One region of the Streptomyces sp. URMC 124 genome, then DNA from elsewhere that is predicted to be linked to it. Evidence: riboswitches for the same ligand, from Rfam matches in the RefSeq annotation. Region 1 holds a riboswitch; each other region holds the start of a gene.
What was found. Region 1 has a riboswitch for cobalamin ahead of ACSNOG_RS22245 (ribonucleoside-diphosphate reductase subunit alpha). Riboswitches for the same ligand answer to the same signal wherever they lie in the genome.

Region 1 (6,102 bases):
GGTGGTCATCCCGGTTGCCGCGGTTGTCCGTTCACTCGTTGCGGAAGCGCGCCGCCCAGCAGGCCGCCGTGATGACGTCGTCCACGACGACGGCGTCCACCACCGGGCAGGCGGGCTCCCGCCCCTCCCGCACGGCCGCCGCGAAGTCGGCGATCAGCGGTGCGTGCGGGTTGGGGGCGAGCTCCGCGTCCAGCGGGTCGAGCGCCAGGAAGCGTCCCCCGGCGGTGACGTCCAGGCGGTCCCGCCCGGGACCACTCGCCCAGGCGAAGCGGCACTCCGCCGACGTGCCCGACGCCCAGCCGAGGGAGAGGTGGGCGCGCCGCTCGGCTCCGGCGGCGAACCTGCGGCCGAAGCGCGCGCCCACGCGCGCGGGCGGACCCAGCACCGCCAGCAGCAGGTCCAGACGGGGGCTGCCCGCGTCGGCGAGGACGCCGCCGCCCACGGCCGGGTCCGTGCGCCAGTGCCCGGGCGCCGGGTCGAAGGGGGCGCTGAAGGTGATCCGCACGCGCGCGGGCGCGCACGCCGTCAGCGCCTCGCGCAGCTGCCGTGCGGCCGGCCCCAGCCGGCGGGGGTAGGCCACCCCCGCGCACAGACCCGCCCGTTCCGCTTCCGCCGCCAGCGCGCCCCCGCCGCCGAGCGCGCCCGCCAGGGGCTTCTCGACCAGCACGTGACAGCCGGCGCGCAGCGCGTGGAGCGCGAGGGGGACGTGCGCGGCGACCGGCGTGGCCACGTACACCGCGTCGGCGGCCGTGAGCCGGCCGAGGTCGTCACCGCCCGCGGGCACCCCGTGCTCCGCCGCCGTCCGGGCGGCGCGCTCCGGATCCCGGCTCCAGACGTACGCCGCCTCCTCGCCCAGACCGCGCAGGGCCGGCAGTACACGGCGCCGCACGACCTCGCCGCTGCCGGCGACCGCCCACTTCAAGGACGCTCCATGTCCACCAACTCACCATAAACGGAACGTCTTTTCAACAGCGCTGATGACGTTGTCATACCGATATGCGGACAGGGGGTGACGGTCGGCGGGGCCCTCACCTAGATTTCCTGCGCATCACGCAGTGATCACACAGGGGGGAGTCACCACCATGACGGAACCACCGGAGGGCGGCAGGAGGGCGGTCGTCACCGCGCCCCTCGCCGTGGCGGGGCTGTGCCTCGCCGTCCCGTTCGTCGCGATGCTGTGGGTGGACTCCTACGCCCGGACCGGGCCCGCTTTCATCGGCATCCCCCTCTTCTACTGGTACCAGATGCTGTGGGTGCCGATATCGACCCTGCTCACCGCCGTCGCCTACGTGCTCGTGCGGCGCCAGGAGCGGGCCCGCAAGGCGGGTGAGCGGCGGTGAAGGACGGCGTCAACGGCGTGGCCCTCGCCGTCTTCATCTTCTTCTTCCTCGCCGTGACGGTCATGGGCTTCATGGCCTCGAAGTGGCGGCGGGCCGAGAATGCGGACAACCTCGACGAGTGGGGGCTGGGCGGCCGCTCGTTCGGCACCTGGGTCACCTGGTTCCTGCTCGGCGGTGACCTCTACACCGCGTACACGTTCGTGGCCGTCCCGGCGGCGATCTACGCGGGCGGTGCGGCCGGCTTCTTCGCGGTGCCGTACACGATCCTGTGCTACCCGCTGGTCTTCACCTTCCTGCCCCGCCTGTGGTCGGTCTCCCACAAGCACGGCTACGTGACGTCGTCGGACTTCGTCCGCGGCCGCTTCGGCTCGAAGGGCCTGTCGCTCGCCCTCGCGCTCACCGGCATCCTCGCGACGATGCCGTACATCGCGCTGCAGCTGGTGGGCATACAGGCGGTCCTGGACGTGCTGGGCGTGGGCGGCGGGTCGAACTGGTTCATGAAGGACCTGCCGCTGCTCATCGCCTTCGGCGTGCTCGCGGCCTACACCTACTCCTCCGGGCTGCGGGCGCCCGCGCTGATCGCCTTCGTCAAGGACGCGCTGATCTACATCGTGATCATCGTGGCGATCATCTACATCCCGATCAAGCTGGGTGGTTTCGACCACATCTTCAGCAAGGCGGGCGAAGCGTTCGCGGTGAAGAACCCGGAGACCGGCAAGCCGCGCGGCGCCCTGGTGAGCGGGCCCGACGCGCAGTGGGCGTACGCCACGCTCGCGCTCGGCTCCGCGATGGCGCTCTTCCTCTACCCCCACTCGGTGACTGCGGTTCTCTCCAGCAAAGGCCGCAACGTCATCCGCCGCAATACGACGATCCTGCCGCTGTACTCCCTGATGCTGGGCCTGCTGGCGATGCTCGGCTTCATGGCCATCGCCGCCGGGATCAAGGTGAAGAACGGGCAGCTCGCGATCCCCCAGCTGTTCGAGGACATGTTCCCGGACTGGTTCACGGGCGTGACCTTCGCGGCCATCGGCATCGGTGCCCTGGTCCCGGCCGCGATCATGTCGATCGCAGCGGCGAACCTTTTCACCCGCAACATCTACAAGGACTTCATCCGGCCGGACGCCTCGCCCGGGCACGAGGCGAAGGTCTCCAAGCTCGCGTCGCTGCTGGTGAAGGTCGGCGCGCTCGTCTTCGTCCTCACCATGGACAAGACCGTCGCCATCAACTTCCAGCTGCTCGGTGGCATCTGGATCCTGCAGACGGTCCCCGCTCTCGTGGGCGGCCTCTTCACCCGCTGGTTCCACCGCTGGGCCCTGCTGGCCGGCTGGGCCGCGGGCATGGTCTACGGCACCTGGAAGGCGTACGACACGCCGAGCGCCACGCAGGATCATTTCGGCAATACCAACCTCATCCCCCTTATCGGGGAAAAGGGTTATATCGGGCTCACGGCCTTCGTGCTCAATGTGATCGTCGTCATCGTCCTGACCTTCGTCCTGAAGGCGCTCGGCGCGCCGGACGGCAAGGACGAGACCGCCGCCGCGGACTACACGGCGGACGCCGGCGACCCGGGGGTGCAGGCCGAGCTCCCGCCGGCCACCGCAGGGGCCCCTGGAGGCCACTAGAGCGACCCTCGGCGGGGCCCTCGCCCCGCGGAGCCGACCGGGCCGTCACGCCCCTCTGGAGGGCGCGTGACGCCCCTTCGCCGTGCCCCTCGCCCGGCACCCCTCCGACCTGCGGACCCACCCTCAACACCGGGGCCTGATAACACATTCCGACCCATGCGCTTACCGCGCGACACAACATGTGGGGGCGCGTACGGGGGGCGGCACTAGATGTATGCTCGTCCTCGCTGTCGTCGCAGGGGAATCCGGTGGAAATCCGGAACTGTCCCGCAACGGTGCATGTATGCCGTTAAGCCGCGCATGCAGGAGTCCGAGTACCTGCCGGCAGCCGCCCTCCACCGAGCCTGCCCTGGGCTCGGCTATGGGCGTTGAATTCGTCCGGGCCTCGCGGGTTGGGCCGGCGGACGCCTACGAGGCATGCCCTGGTCCATCAGGCGTGCCCGTGCGCGACCGTCGAGCCCTCCCGCCGGCCCCCACCCAGCCGAGCGAGGGAGAGCCTCAGTGACCATCGCGCCCGCCGATCCGGTCTCAGCGACTGCGGAAGCGACCGGCGGCCCCGGGACCGCGCTGCTGCGCACCCTGACCGACCTCACCGCCGACCTTCCCGCCACCGACCCGGGCAAGGTCGCCGCCGCCGCACTGCGGGGCCGGAGCGCGAACTCGGACGAGGCCGAGCTGCGCTCCCTCGCCACCGAGGCCGCCGCCGGGCTGATCGCCGAGGAGCCCGAGTACTCCAAGCTCGCCGCCCGGCTGCTCACCCGCGCGATCGCCGAGGAGGCCGCCGGCCAGGGCGCCACGTCCTTCTCCGCCTCGGTCGCCGTCGGCCACCGCGAGGGCCTGATCGCGGACGACACCGCCGCGTTCGTGGCCGGTCACGCCGCGCGCCTGGACGAGCTGGTCGAGAAGGCCCTCGCCGACGGCGCCGACGACCGCTTCGGCTACTTCGGCCTGCGCACCCTGCACAGCCGCTACCTGCTGCGCCACCCGATCACCCGCAACGTGATCGAGACCCCGCAGCACTTCCTGCTGCGCGTGGCCTGCGGCCTGGCCGAGGACCACTCCGAGCGCGCCGTCGCCGACGTCGCCGAGCTCTACGGCCTGACGAGCAGCCTGTCGTACCTGCCGTCCTCCCCGACGCTGTTCAACTCCGGCACCCGCCACCCGCAGATGTCGTCCTGCTACCTGCTGGACTCCCCGCTGGACGAGCTGGACTCGATCTACGACCGCTACCACCAGGTGGCGCGCCTGTCGAAGCACGCCGGCGGCATCGGCCTGTCGTACAGCCGCATCCGCTCGCGCGGCTCGCTGATCCGCGGCACCAACGGCCACTCCAACGGCATCGTGCCGTTCCTGCGCACCCTCGACGCCTCCGTCGCCGCCGTCAACCAGGGCGGCCGCCGCAAGGGCGCGGCCTGCGTCTACCTGGAGACCTGGCACGCCGACATCGAGGAGTTCCTGGAGCTCCGCGACAACACCGGTGAGGAGGCCCGCCGCACCCACAACCTCAACATCGCGCACTGGATCCCGGACGAGTTCATGCGCCGCGTCGAGGCCGACGCCGAGTGGTCGCTGTTCTCCCCGGCCGACACGCCCGATCTGGTCGACCTCTACGGCGACGAGTTCGACGCCGCGTACCGCAAGTACGAGGCCGAGGGCAAGGCCGTCAAGCAGATCCCGGCCCGCGTGCTCTACGCCCGCATGATGCGCACCCTCGCGCAGACCGGCAACGGCTGGATGACGTTCAAGGACGCCGCCAACCGCACCGCCAACCAGACGGCCGAGAAGGGCGCGGTCGTCCACTCCTCGAACCTCTGCACGGAGATCCTCGAGGTCACGAACGACGGCGAGACCGCGGTCTGCAACCTGGGCTCGGTCAACCTCGCGCAGCACCTCGGTGCCGAGGGCGAGATGGACTGGGAGAAGCTGGACCGCACGGTCCGCACGGCCGTCACCTTCCTCGACCGCGTCGTGGACATCAACTTCTACCCGACCGAGCAGGCCGGGAACTCCAACAGCCGCTGGCGCCCGGTGGGCCTGGGCCTGATGGGTCTGCAGGACGTCTTCTTCCGCCTGCGCATGGCCTTCGACTCGGCCGAGGCGAAGGCGCTGTCCACCAAGATCTCCGAGCGGATCATGCTGGCGGCCTACGAGGCCTCTGCCGACCTCGCCGAGCGGCACGGCCCGCACCCGGCCTGGTCCGCGACCCGCACCGCCCGCGGCGTGCTCCACCCGGACCACTACCCCAACGCCGTGGCCGCCTGGGAGGACCGCTGGGAGGCGCTGCGCGCCCGCATCGCCGAGGTCGGCATGCGCAACTCGCTGCTGCTCGCCATCGCCCCGACGGCGACCATCGCCTCCATCGCGGGCGTCTACGAGTGCATCGAGCCGCAGGTCTCCAACCTCTTCAAGCGCGAGACGCTCTCGGGTGAGTTCCTCCAGGTCAACACCTACCTGGTGGAGGACCTCAAGAAGCTCGGCGTGTGGGACCGCGCCACCCGCGAGGCGATGACCGAGGCCAACGGCTCGATCCAGGACATGAAGTGGATCCCGCAGGAGGTGCGCGACCTCTACCGCACCGCCTGGGAGATCCCGCAGCGCGCCCTGATCGACATGGCCGCGGCCCGTACGCCGTACCTGGACCAGAGCCAGTCGCTGAACCTCTTCATGGCCTCGCCCACCATCGGCAAGCTCAGCTCGATGTACGCGTACGCCTGGAAGCAGGGCATCAAGACGACGTACTACCTGCGCTCGCGCCCGGCGACCCGCATCGCCCGCGCCGCCTCCGGCGGTGCCGCGGCCCCCGCCACCATCCCCGTGCAGCAGGCCGCGCCCGACGCGGACGCCATCGCCTGCTCCCTTGAGAACCCCGAGTCCTGCGAGGCCTGCCAGTAATGTCCGCCGCTGAACAGAAGAACCTGCTCGACCCCGGCTTCGAGCTGACCCTGCGTCCGATGCGGTACCCGGACTTCTACGACCGCTACCGCGACGCGATCAAGAACACCTGGACCGTCGAGGAGGTCGACCTCCACTCGGACGTCGCCGACCTCGCCAAGCTCTCCCCGGGCGAGCAGCACATGATCGGCCGCCTCGTCGCGTTCTTCGCGACCGGCGACTCGATCGTGGCGAACAACCTTGTGCTG
Region 2 (6,102 bases), on a different contig from region 1:
TACGCTGCCGTGCGCGGAGACGCCGACGCCGCCACCCATGACGATGCCGTCCATGACGGCCACGTACGGCTTGGGATAGCGGGCGATCAGGGCGTTGAGCCGGTACTCGTCGCGAAAGAAGTCCGCCGACGCGGACCCTCCGGTGCGCGCGCACTCGTGGATGGAGCGGATGTCGCCGCCGGCGCACAGCCCGCGCTCGCCCGCGCCCGTGATGACCACGGTCCCGACGGCGGGGTCCTTCTCCCATTCGGCCAGGGCCTCACCGATGCGGAGCACCATGGCGTGGGTGAGGGCGTTGAGGGCCTCGGGGCGGTTGAGGGTGATGTAGGCCGCGCATCCTTCGGTGTGCAGCAGGACGTCGTCCGTCCGCAGCACGTCGTCGGTCCGCAGCAGGGTGCGGTCGGTGGAGTCGGTCGAGTCGGTGGAGTCGGCGGAGGTGGCGGAGCCGGTGCGGTCCGGCGTCATCGGACGGCGCCCGTCAGTCCGCGGGCCACGATGAGGCGCATGATCTCGTTCGTTCCTTCCAGGATCCGGTGCACCCTGAGATCGCGGACGATCTTCTCGATGCCGTATTCGCTGAGGTAGCCGTAGCCGCCGTGCAACTGGAGGGCCTTGTCGGCCACTGCGAAGCCGGTGTCGGTGGCGAACCGCTTGGCCATCGCGCACAGCTGCGCAGCCTGCGGGAGCCGTTGGTCCAGGGCCTCCGCCGCCTGGCGGACGAGCGCTCTGGCGGCCGCCAGCTCGGTCGCCATGTCGGCGAGCTCGAACTGCAGGGCCTGCGCGTGGAGCAGCGGCGCTCCGAACGCCTCGCGGTCCGCGAGGTAGGCCAGGCTGCGGTGGAGCGCGCTCTGCGCCCCGCCGAGGGAGCAGGCGGCGATGCCGAGGCGGCCGCCGTTGAGTCCGTGCATGGCGATGCGGAAGCCGTCGCCCTCGGCGCCGAGCCGGCGGCCGGCCGGGACGCGCACGCCGTCGAGGACGACCTGGCGGGTGGGCTGGGCGTTCCAGCCCATCTTCTTCTCGTCGGGGCCGAAGGACAGCCCGGGGTCGTCGCGTTCGACGACGAAGGCCGTGACGCCCCGGGGGCCCGGCTCGCCGGTGCGGGCCATCACGATGTAGACGTGCGAGGTGCCCGCGCCGGAGATGAACTGCTTGACGCCCGTGAGGACGTAGTGGTCGCCGTCGCGCTCGGCGCGCGTGCGCAGCGCGGCCGCGTCGGACCCGGCGCCCGGTTCGGTCAGGCAGTAGCTGCCCAGGAAGTCCATGGAGCACAGGGCCGGGAGCAGGCGGGCACGCTGGGCCTCGTCGCCGTAGCGGTCGATCATCCAGGCGACCATGTTGTGGATGGAGAGGTAGCCGGCGATGGACGGGCAGCCGGTGGCCAGCGTCTCGAAGATCACGACGCCGTCGGAGCGGGTCAGGCCGGAGCCTCCGGAGGACTCGCGGACGTAGACGCCGCCGAGCCCGAGGTCCGCGCCCTTGCGCAGGACGTCGACCGGGAAGTGCTTGCCCTGGTCCCAGGCGACGGCGTGCGGGGCGAGGTGTTCCTCGGCGAAGTCCAGCGTCGTCTCGGCGATCGCCAGCTGCTCCTCGGAGAGCATGGTGCCGGTCATGTTCCTGGTCGTGGTCGTTGTCACCGTCGTCACCGCCGTCATCACCGCATCGTGGGAAGGGTGAAGCTCGCGCCCTCCTTGACCCCGGAGGGCCAGCGCGAGGTGACGGTTTTCGTACGGGTGTAGAAGCGGATCGCGTCCGGGCCGTGCTGGTTGAGGTCGCCGAAGCCGGAGCGCTTCCAGCCGCCGAAGGTGTGGTACGCCACCGGTACGGGGATGGGCACGTTGACGCCGACCATGCCGGTGTTCACCCGGCGGGTGAAGTCCCGCGCGGTGTCCCCGTCCCGGGTGAAGATCGCCACGCCGTTTCCGTAGGGGTGCTCGCTGGGCAGCCGCAGGGCCTCCTCGTAGTTCGCGGCGCGGACGATGCAGAGCACCGGGCCGAAGATCTCCTCCCGGTAGACGCGCATGCTCGTCGAGACGCGGTCGAAGAGGGTCGCTCCGGCGAAGAAGCCGTTCTCGTGGCCGGGCAGGACGAAACCGCGGCCGTCCACGACCAGTTCGGCGCCCTCCGTGGTGCCGATGTCCACGTAGCGGCGCATGCGGTCGAGGGCCTCCCGGCTCACCAGCGGGCCGAAGTCGGCGTCCGGGTCGTCGGAGCGGCCGATGCGCAGCGCGCCGATGCGCTCCTTGAGCTTGGCGACCAGGGCGTCCGCGGTCTCCTCGCCGACGGGGACGGCGACGGAGATCGCCATGCAGCGCTCGCCCGCCGACCCGTACCCCGCGCCGATCAGGGCGTCGGCCACCTGGTCGAGGTCGGCGTCCGGCATCACGATCATGTGGTTCTTGGCGCCGCCGAAGCACTGGGCGCGCTTGCCGCGGGCCGCGGCGGTGGCGTAGATGTGCGCGGCGATCGGCGTGGAGCCGACGAAGCCGACAGCCTGCACCCTGGGGTCCTCCAGCAGGGTTTCGACGGCCTCCTTGCCGCCGTTGACCACGTTGAAGACGCCCGGCGGCAGCCCCGCCTCCAGGAAGAGCTCCGCGAGCCGCAGAGGTACGGACGGGTCGCGCTCGGAGGGCTTGAGGACGAACGCGTTCCCGCACGCGAGGGCGGGTGCGGCCTTCCACAGCGGGATCATCGCGGGGAAGTTGAAGGGGGTGATGCCGGCGGTGACGCCGAGGGGGCTGCGCAGCGAGTGGACGTCGATGCCCGTACCGGCGTTGTCCGTGAACTCGCCCTTGAGCAGGTGCGGGATGCCGGCGGCGAACTCGACGACCTCCAGGCCGCGCTGGAGGTCGCCGTGGGCGTCGGCGATCGTCTTGCCGTGCTCGGCCGACAGCAGGCGGGCCAGCGCCTCCCGTTCGCCGTCGACCAGCTGCAGGAACCGCAGCAGGACGCGGGCGCGGCGCTGCGGGTTCCACTCGCCCCACTCCGGCTGGGCGGCCGCCGCACCGGCGATCGCGGCGGTGGTCTCCTCGTGCCCGGCCAGGGGCACCCGGGCCTGTACGGCACCGGTGTTGGGGTCGTACACGTCGGTGAAGAGCCCCGACGTTCCGGGCGTGTGCTTACCGCCGATGAAATGTGTCAGTTCACGGACCATGGAAGCCTGCTCTCGTCAGGTCAGGTGAGATCCGGGGATGGGCATGGGGGCTCCTGGGGCCACGCGGCTCCGGGAGGAGCTACGCGTGCGCGCTCGGGTGCGCGCGCTCCGCCGGATCACCAGGGTCGTGGTCGTGAACACGGACCGGTGCCATGCGTGTCTGCTCCATCCTCGTGGACAACACGGAACACCCCGCGGCCGGTATCCTGACTCCCGGATCACCGCGCGCCGCCAGCCTTCCCGACGCATGGAACATCGCGTCAGTGGCGTGCTGTCGACGGCACACTCCCCGGTCACAGTGGCGGGACCGTGCCGGAATCGCACCGGCTTCCCTGCACCGCGGGCCTTGGTCACGAACATATAGTTGGACGTCCTAGTAAGTCCACCCCGGTTTTTGCGGCGCCTTCTCACCGGCCCCCTTCTCACCGGGCCCCGTCCTCTGCCACCGGATACGGCACGAACGTGCTGCTGTTCTCGTCGATCGCGAGGGTGCGGCCGAGCGGCGGCACGGCCCGCTGCGGGCAGTCGAGGCGTTCGCAGATGCGGCAGCCCATGCCGATGGGCGTGGCCGCGGAGGCGTTGCCGAGGTCGAGCCCGTCGGAGTAGACGAGCCGGGCGGCGTGCCGGATCTCGCAGCCGAGCCCGATGGCGAACGTCTTGCCGGGCTCGCCCCACCCCCCGCGCTGACGGGTGACGGTGCGGGCGGTCCACAGGTAGCGCTGCCCGTCGGGCATGGCGGCGATCTGGACGTGGATGCGCCCGGGGGCGGCGAAGGCCTCGTAGACGTTCCACAGCGGGCACGTGCCACCCGCCCGCGAGAAGTGGAAGCCGGTCGCCGACTGGCGCTTGGACATGTTGCCCGCGCGGTCCACGCGGACGAACGAGAAGGGCACGCCCCGCAGCCGCGGCCGCTGGAGCGTGCTGAGCCGGTGGCAGACCGTCTCGTAGCCGACGCCGAAGTGGTCGGTGAGCCGCTCGATGTCGTAACGCAGCTCCTCCGCCGTCGCGTGGAAGGCGGCGTACGGCAGGACCAGCGCTGCGGCCACGTAGTTGGCGATGCCGATGCGCGCGAGCGACCACGCGGCCGAGCCCTCTTCGTAGTCCTCGGAGGCGAGCGCGGACAGCTCCCCGGCGAATTCGAGCAGCGCCAGTTGCGTGGCCATGCGGAAGGCCCGCTGACCGGGGCGGAGCCGGCCGGAGAGGTGCAGGGTCCGGCGCGCGGGATCGTAGTGGTGGAGGCGGCCGGAGTCCGTGGCCAGCCGGACGGCGTGGTGCTGCGCGAGGCGCCCGGCCAGGGCCGGGAGCACTCCGCCGGGGCGGACGCCCATGCCGGCGGCCAGTTCCTCCGCCGCGGTGTCGAGGTCGTGGAGGTAGTTCTGGCGGCGGTAGAAGAACTCCCGGACCTCCTCGTGGGGAGAGCGGGGCGCGGCCGGGCCCGCGCCGCCGCTGCCGCCCCGGCCGTCGGCGGCCTCCGCCAGGCGCTCGGTCAGGGCCTGGTTGCGGCGGCCGAGGTCGAGCAGGACGGCTGCGACCGCGGGCAGGCGCGAGGCGAGCTCGGACAGCTCCGACGGCGAGACGCGGGCGGCGGAGAGGTCGTCGGCGAGCGCTTCCCGCAGGTCGGCGAGGACCCGCGTGGTGCCGGCGTCGGAGAAGAAGGCGGGGTCGACGCCGAACGCCTCGGTCAGCCGCAGCAGGACGGGGACGGTCAGCGGACGGGAGTCGTGCTCCATCTGGTTCAGGTAGCTCGGGGATATCCCCAGCACGCGGGCGAACTCGGCCTGGCTCAGCCGCCGCTCCTCGCGCAGCCTCCGCAGCCGGGCACCCGCATAGGTCTTGCTCACCGTCGACTCCTGTCCGCGTTCGGATGGGGAATTGAACCTTCGCAGACTTGGCGAAACGTGCGGGGAAGATTCGCAACACTTGACAGAGGGCCAGGCTTGATGGCACGCAGTGCCACTGCCAGAGTCGTAGTGCGGCCCGGCGGAACCAGCCGGAATCAGGCCGGGGTCACGCAGAACCCGGGACCGACAGAGCCTTTGCGTACCCGGTCGCGGCACGGCGGGCCACGACAACACAGGGAGAGCGGCTTCCCTTCGCAGGATTCACAGAACCCAGCACCGACGGGAGACGACCATGACCCAGGCACGGACGACGGCGGCGGAAGCACTGGCGGAGCGGTGGGCGACCGACCCCCGCTGGAAGGGCATCGAACGCACCTACACCGCGGAGGACGTCCTCCGGCTGTCCGGCAGCGTCCGCGAAGAGCACACCCTGGCCCGCCGCGGCGCCGAGCGCCTGTGGCGGCAGCTGCACGAACGCGACTACATCCACGCGCTCGGCGCCCTCACCGGCGGCCAGGCCGTGCAGATGGTGCGGGCAGGGCTGCAGGCGATCTACCTCTCCGGCTGGCAGGTCGCCGCCGACGCCAACCTGGCCGGGCACACCTACCCCGACCAGAGCCTCTACCCCGCCAACTCCGTGCCGCAGGTCGTGCGGCGCATCAACAACGCCCTGCTGCGCGCCGGCCAGATAGCGACCGCCGAAGGCACCGACACGGCCGTCGACTGGCTCGCACCGATCGTCGCCGACGCCGAGGCCGGCTTCGGCGGCCCCCTCAACGCCTTCGAGCTCACCAAGGCGATGATCGCGGCCGGTGCCGCCGGCATCCACTACGAGGACCAGCTCGCCTCCGAGAAGAAGTGCGGCCACCTCGGCGGCAAGGTCCTCGTCCCCACCGCCCAGCACATCCGCACCCTCAACGCCGCCCGTCTCGCCGCCGACATCGCCGACGTGCCCACCCTGATCGTGGCCCGCACCGACGCCCTCGCCGCCACCCTCCTCACCAGCGACGTCGACGAGACCGACGCGCGGTTCTGCACCGGCGAGCGCACGGCCGAGGGCTTCTACCGGGTCGAGAACGGCATGGCGCCGGTCATCGCCCGCGGCCTGGC
Region 3 (6,102 bases), on a different contig from region 1:
ACGCCCCGCACGGCCGTGGTTTTGGCCGTTCCCTTCTCACCTCGTACGAGCACTCCGCCCACAGTTGGGGAGACCGCGTTCAGCAGCAGAGCCAAGCGCAGATCCTCCATGCCGACGATCGCAGTGAAGGGGTAGGGGGTACTCATGCGCTGTTCACTCCTTCGAGAGACTCTCGCCGAACCGGCTGCCTGCTGCCGTGGTTGAGGGCCACGATTGCCTCCTGGTCCCCGCATCAGCGGGGGTTGTTCGCTGCTCGGCGATCACTTCGTCGAAGCTCTGCTGTGCTCCCCGCATCCGCGGGGGTTTCCTGTTCACGGCGCGCCCGGCGGTATGAACGGGACCCCCGGGGGCACCCCGTTCTCGATCAGCCGCAGCAGCGCGTCCGTGTCCGCGTGTTCCTCGATCAGATCGCCCAGCCGGTCCAGCTGCTCCTCCCGCAGCGCGGCGAAGCTCGTGTCCGGCGCCGGGACGAACGCCCGGCCCGCCGCCTCCGCGACGCGCCGCAGGAACGCCCGCCGGAAGCCGTCGCTCTCCAGCGAACCGTGCCAGTGCGTGCCCCACACGGCGCCCACGCGGCAGCCGTCCAGGAACGGCTCGTCGCCACCCCGCACGTCGGCCACGCCGTGGTGGATCTCGTAGCCCTCGACGGGCTCGCCCAGGGCCGTGCCCACGGGGCGGGCCAGGGTCTTCTCCACGGCGAAGCGGATGCGCACGGGCAGCAGGCCGAGGCCCTCGACGGTCCCCGCCCGCGACTCCACCTCGTCCTCGATGCGCTCGCCCAGCACCTGGAAGCCGCCGCAGATGCCCAGGACGGGGCGGCCCTCCGCGGCACGCCGCACCAGGGCGTCCGCGAGCCCGCGCTCGCGCAGCCAGGCCAGCGCCCGCACCGTGCCGCGCGTCCCCGGCACGACCACCAGGTCGGCGTCGGCGAGCTCCTCCGCGCGGTCGACGAAGCGCACCACGACGCCCGGCTCGGCCGCCAGCGCGTCCACGTCCGTGAAGTTGGACATCAGCGGCACCGCGCACACCGCGACCCGCAGCACGTCCGCGCCGTGCGGCGGAGCCACCACCGACTCCCGTACGGCGCCGCGCAGCGAGACGCGCAGCCCGTCCTCCTCGTCGATGCCCAGGCCGTGCGCGAACGGCAGGACGCCCAGCGTCGGACGGCCCGTCAGGTCGCGCAGCATGTCCAGGCCGGGCTCCAGCAGCGTCACGTCGCCACGGAACTTGTTGACGACGTAACCCGCTATCAGCTCCTGGTCCTCGGGCGAGAGCAGGGCGGTCGTGCCGAAGAACGACGCGAAGACGCCGCCGCGGTCGATGTCGCCGACCACGACCACGGGCAGCCGGGCCGCCCGGGCGATGCCCATGTTGACGATGTCGCTGCGCCGCAGGTTGATCTCGGCCGGGCTGCCGGCGCCCTCGCAGATCACCGCGTCGTGCGTGCGCCGCAGCTCCTCCAGGCACTCCGTCACCGTGCCGAACAGCTGCTCCTGGCGGCCCGCGTGGTAGCCGCGCGCGCTGAGCTCGCCCACCGGCTTGCCCATCAGCACGACCTGGCTGCTGCGGTCGCCGCCGGGCTTGAGCAGCACCGGGTTCATGAGGGCGCTCGGCTCCACGCGGGCCGCGGCCGCCTGCATGGCCTGTGCCCGGCCTATCTCCGCGCCCTCGCGCGTCACGAAGGAGTTGAGCGACATGTTCTGCGCCTTGAACGGCGCGACCTTGACGCCCTTGCGGGCCAGCCAGCGGCAGATGCCGGCCGTCACCACGCTCTTGCCCGCGTCCGAGGTGGTGCCGGCCACCAGCAGGCCCCCGCCCAGCGGGCCCCGCGGCCCGCTCCTGTCAGCCGTCACCGGCTCCTCCTCCGTGCGTACCGTGCGAAGCTTCCGACAGAGAGCCTGCCCACGACGGCCGTTCCCAGGGCCAGGAAGGACACCCGGCGCGAGAGGCGTACCGCGCGCTCGATGTCGTCCGTCGCCACCGGGCGGTTCTCCGCGCCCAGCACGGGCCGGTGCTCGACGCGGCCCGCGTACGCCAGGGTGCCGCCGAGCCGCACGCCGAGCGCTCCCGCGAACGCCGCCTCGACGGGGCCCGCGTTGGGGCTGGGGTGGCGGGAGGCGTCCCGCCGGGCCACCCGCCAGGCGCCGCGCGGATCCGGGCCCGCGAGGACGGCGAGGGCCGCGGTCAGGCGGGCGCCGGGCCAGCCGGCGACGTCGTCGAGACGGGCCGAGGCCCAGCCGAAACGGCGGTAGCGGGGGGACTTGTGGCCCACCATCGCATCGAGCGTGTTCACCGCCCGGAAGCCGACGAGCCCCGGCACGCCCCCCAGGGCGCCCCACACCAGCGCGCCGACGACGGCGTCGGAGGTGTTCTCGGCCACGGACTCCACGACGGCGCGGGCGATCTGCTGCCCGTCCAGGGCCTGCGGGTCGCGCCCGCACAGGTGCGGCAGTCGCTCCCGGGCGACGTCGACGTCACCGGCGGCGAGCGCGCCGCCGATGGCGCGGGCCTCGCGGCCCAGGGAGGTGCCGCCCAGCACGGCCCAGGTCGCGACGGCGGTCAGGGCGATGTCGGCGGGGCGGGAAGCGCGCGCGGCGCGGGCCAGCAGGGCGGCACCGGCGGCGGCGCCGCCCGCGCACAGCAGGGCGTGCGCGGCACCGTGGCCGCGGTGGTCGCGCCACAGGCGCTGCTCCACGGCCTGCGCGGCACGGCCGAACGCCGCCACGGGGTGGCCGCGGCGGGGGTCGCCCAGGACGCGGTCACCGAGGAAGCCGAGGGCGGCGCCGCACGCGAAACCGATGGGATCGGCACGCATCGGCTCAGACCGCCGTCACGCCTCGGTGGGGAGAGGGGAGTGTGCGGGGCGTTCGGTGGCGGGCGCCGGGCATGACGATGTGTCCTCACTCAGGGTCCGCGCCCTGGCTCGACGTGACCGGCGACCAGAGTCTCCTGGCTCCCGGATCTACGCCGCCCCGGCCTTCCGGCTCGCCGCCGTGGCATCGCGTGGGGGAGACGCTCCCCGGTGACAGTGGCGGGACCGCGCCGGATTCACACCGGCTTCCTCTGCTGTCGCCGTTTGGCTCCGGAAGTCCACCATGCGCCGCGTGCGCCGTCAACTCACTTCTGACCTGGGACGAGTCGCGGACGCCCGGGCCGCAGCGGCGCACCGAACGCCGACCGGCCGGGACCCCCTGAGGGATCCCGGCCGGTCGGAGCGGAGCGGGTGAGGGTTACGCCACGATCAAGTAGATGCCGTAGCCCACGGCCGCCGCGCACACGGCGAAGCAGGCGTACGCCCCCGAGCGCCGCGCGAGCGTACCCGCGCCCGGGTCCGCCGGGCCCCCCGCACGGGGCGAGGTGCCGACGATGCCGAGGGTGAAGATGCCCACCAGGCCGACCGTCACCACGAGGCTGACGCCGAAGACCTGGCCGAGAGCTGCCCAGTCGATGTGCATGCTGTTTCTTCCTTAAGCCTTGGGAGCCTCAGCCCGCCGCGGCGGCGGGGCCGGCCGGCGGCGGGGCGACGGCCTGCAGGGCGGCGGTGATGACACCGGCCGGCTCGGCGTCGGCGGCGGTGTCGCGCGAGTCCAGGTCGTCGTGGGTGACGGGCTTGCGGCGCGAGGCCAGCCAGATCGCACCGGAGACGGCGAGGCCGAGGACGGCGACGGCCGCGACGCCCCAGTCGCCCTGGTCGGCGAGGAGAGCGGCGCCACCGGCGACCAGGCCCGCGGCGGGCAGGGTCAGGCCCCAGGCCATCACCATGCGGCCGGCGGTCGACCAGCGCACGACGCCGCCCTTGCGGCCGAGGCCGGCGCCCATGATCGAGCCGGAGCAGACCTGGGTGGTGGAGAGGGCGAAGCCGATGTGGGAGGAGGCGAGGATCACGGTCGCGGCGCCGGTCTGCGCGGCGAAGCCCTGGGCGGGCTTGATGTCGGTGAGGCCCTTGCCGAGGGTCTGGATGATGCGCCAGCCGCCCAGGTACGTACCGAGCGCGATGGCCAGGCCCGCGGAGACGATGACCCACATGGGCGGGTCGGCGTGCGGGGCGACGACGCCGCCGGCGACGAGCGCGAGGGTGATCACACCCATGGTCTTCTGGGCGTCGTTGGTGCCGTGGGCCAGGGAGACCAGGGCGGCCGAGGCGATCTGCCCGGCGCGGTAGCCCTTGGCGGTCTCCTGCTCGTCGCGGCCGCGCGTGAGCCGGTAGGTGAGCCGGGTCGCGCACCAGGCGGCGATGCCGGCCACGAGCGGCGCGGCGACGGCCGGGATCAGGACCTTCATGACGACCTTGTCGGTGTTGACCGCGTCGAAGCCGACGGCGACGACCGTCGCACCGATCAGACCGCCGAAGAGGGCGTGCGAGGAGCTGGAGGGGAGCCCGGCGAGCCAGGTCAGCAGGTTCCAGACGATGGCGCCCACCAGACCCGCGAAGATCACTTCGGGTCTGATGCCGGCGGTCTCATCGATGATTCCCCCGGAGATGGTCTTGGCCACCTCGACGGACAGGAACGCTCCGACGAGGTTGAGGACCGCCGACATCGCCACCGCGGTCTTGGGCTTGAGGGCGCCGGTGGAGATGGTGGTGGCCATGGCGTTGGCCGTGTCGTGGAAGCCGTTCGTAAAGTCGAACACCAAGGCCGTGACGATCACGATCCCGATGAGAAGCGTGATGTGTTCCATTCACCCAGGCAATCAGCTCGATGGTCAGTACAGCCTGGACCGTAAAGACCCTGGGTGAACGGAAGGTGAACTGGGCCGGGCCGATCAGTGACGCGAACCGGAGGTGGGGGACGGATGGCAGGACGGATCGAGGGACGGACCGAGGGACGGATGGAGCGACGGATGAAGGAGAGCGAAGAGATCCGCCGGGTGTGGGCCGAGGTCGTGGCCACGGCTCGCCGCACCACGGCCGACGGCCTGGTGGTGGGCACCTCGGGAAACGTCTCCGCGCGGGCCGGGGACGCGGTCGTGGTCACCCCGAGCGGCATCCCGTACGACCGGCTGACCGCGCGCGACGTGGTGGCCGTCGACATGGAGGGCCGCCCGCTCCTGGGCGATCTGGCGCCCACCAGCGAGCTGCCCCTGCACCTCGCGGTCTACCGCGCCACCGGCGCCGCCGCGATCGTGCACACCCACGCCGTGCACGCGACGGCCGTCTCCACGCTCGTCGACGAGCTGCCCCTCATCCACTACATGGCCGGCGCGCTCGGCGGCCCGGTGCGGGTGGCGCCCTACGCGCTCTACGGCAGCGACGAGCTGGCCGCGCACGCCCTGGAAGCCCTCGAAGGCCGCACCGGCTGCCTCCTGCGCAACCACGGCACCCTCACGTACGGTGACGGCCTCGACCAGGCCTACGACCGCACCGCGCAGCTGGAGTGGATGTGCCGGGTCTGGCTCACCGCCTCCTCCGTCCCCGGCCGCACCCCGACGCTCCTCACCCCCACCCAGGCGGCCCGGGCCCAGGAAAAGCTCCGCGGCTACGGCCGCCCGTAGGGCCCGAGCCCCTGCGGGCGGGGCTGCGGCCACCCTGGCCGTGACCTCCACCACGCCCGACCCCCGCCGCCACGGCGAGTTCCCACCGCGGCGGTGCCCAGCGGTGCCGTCCCGGCGGCAGGTCCGGCACCGCCCGGGCGGCGCGTCGTGGCGGAGGCGCGACCCTCCGGCCGCGGTCGCGCCCGGCTCTGCGACCGCCGCCCGCCACCACGGCAAGCCCCCCGCCGGCAGGCGCCTCGTGCCCACTGGCCGTCGTCGCCCGTGCCGCCCACACTGGAAGTCATGGGCATACGGACCAGGGCGGCCGTGGCCGCCGTCACAGCGATCGGTGCCGGCGCAGCAGCCCTGGCGGCCGGGCGGTACGCCTCCGACGCCGCACTGCGGGCCGCTCCCGGCCGGCCGCCGCCCGATCAGCCGCGGCTGGCCGTCCACTCCGTCGACGGCGACCGCATCACCCTCACCCGCCACCAGGCCTCGCTGCGCCCGGGCACGTACGGGCTGACCGGCAGCGGCCTGCACGCCGTCGTCGGCTCGGTCCTCCAGGACGTGCCGCACGCCGCCGACGGCGTCGTGCGCCGCCTGGAGCGCGTCACGCGCGGCGTGCCCGAG

Region 2: linked by a shared signal. The riboswitch ahead of ACSNOG_RS00540 (CoA-acylating methylmalonate-semialdehyde dehydrogenase) and the one ahead of ACSNOG_RS22245 (ribonucleoside-diphosphate reductase subunit alpha) in region 1 are both predicted to bind cobalamin.
Region 3: linked by a shared signal. The riboswitch ahead of ACSNOG_RS23105 (cobalamin biosynthesis protein) and the one ahead of ACSNOG_RS22245 (ribonucleoside-diphosphate reductase subunit alpha) in region 1 are both predicted to bind cobalamin.

The regions. Positions count from the first base shown of each region.
Region 1 is NZ_JBPQTS010000113.1:5,527-11,628, reverse strand. It holds gene ACSNOG_RS22260 (Gfo/Idh/MocA family protein) at 32-922, opposite strand; gene ACSNOG_RS22255 (DUF3311 domain-containing protein) at 1,083-1,340, shown strand; gene mctP (monocarboxylate uptake permease MctP) at 1,337-2,962, shown strand; adenosylcobalamin-variant (AdoCbl-variant) riboswitch at 3,190-3,290, shown strand; gene ACSNOG_RS22245 (ribonucleoside-diphosphate reductase subunit alpha) at 3,464-5,854, shown strand; gene ACSNOG_RS22240 (ribonucleotide-diphosphate reductase subunit beta) at 5,854-6,102, shown strand, end outside.
Region 2 is NZ_JBPQTS010000001.1:121,772-127,873, reverse strand. It holds gene ACSNOG_RS00550 (enoyl-CoA hydratase/isomerase family protein) at 1-465, opposite strand, end outside; gene ACSNOG_RS00545 (acyl-CoA dehydrogenase family protein) at 462-1,610, opposite strand; gene ACSNOG_RS00540 (CoA-acylating methylmalonate-semialdehyde dehydrogenase) at 1,652-3,151, opposite strand; cobalamin riboswitch at 3,331-3,508, opposite strand; gene ACSNOG_RS00535 (short-chain fatty acyl-CoA regulator family protein) at 3,574-4,992, opposite strand; gene aceA (isocitrate lyase) at 5,285-6,102, shown strand, end outside.
Region 3 is NZ_JBPQTS010000120.1:13,374-19,475, reverse strand. It holds gene ACSNOG_RS23115 (putative cobaltochelatase) at 1-146, opposite strand, end outside; gene ACSNOG_RS23110 (cobyric acid synthase) at 312-1,820, opposite strand; gene ACSNOG_RS23105 (cobalamin biosynthesis protein) at 1,850-2,815, opposite strand; cobalamin riboswitch at 2,944-3,063, opposite strand; gene ACSNOG_RS23100 (hypothetical protein) at 3,231-3,455, opposite strand; gene ACSNOG_RS23095 (anion permease) at 3,484-4,680, opposite strand; gene ACSNOG_RS23090 (class II aldolase/adducin family protein) at 4,843-5,493, shown strand; gene ACSNOG_RS23085 (alpha/beta hydrolase) at 5,776-6,102, shown strand, end outside.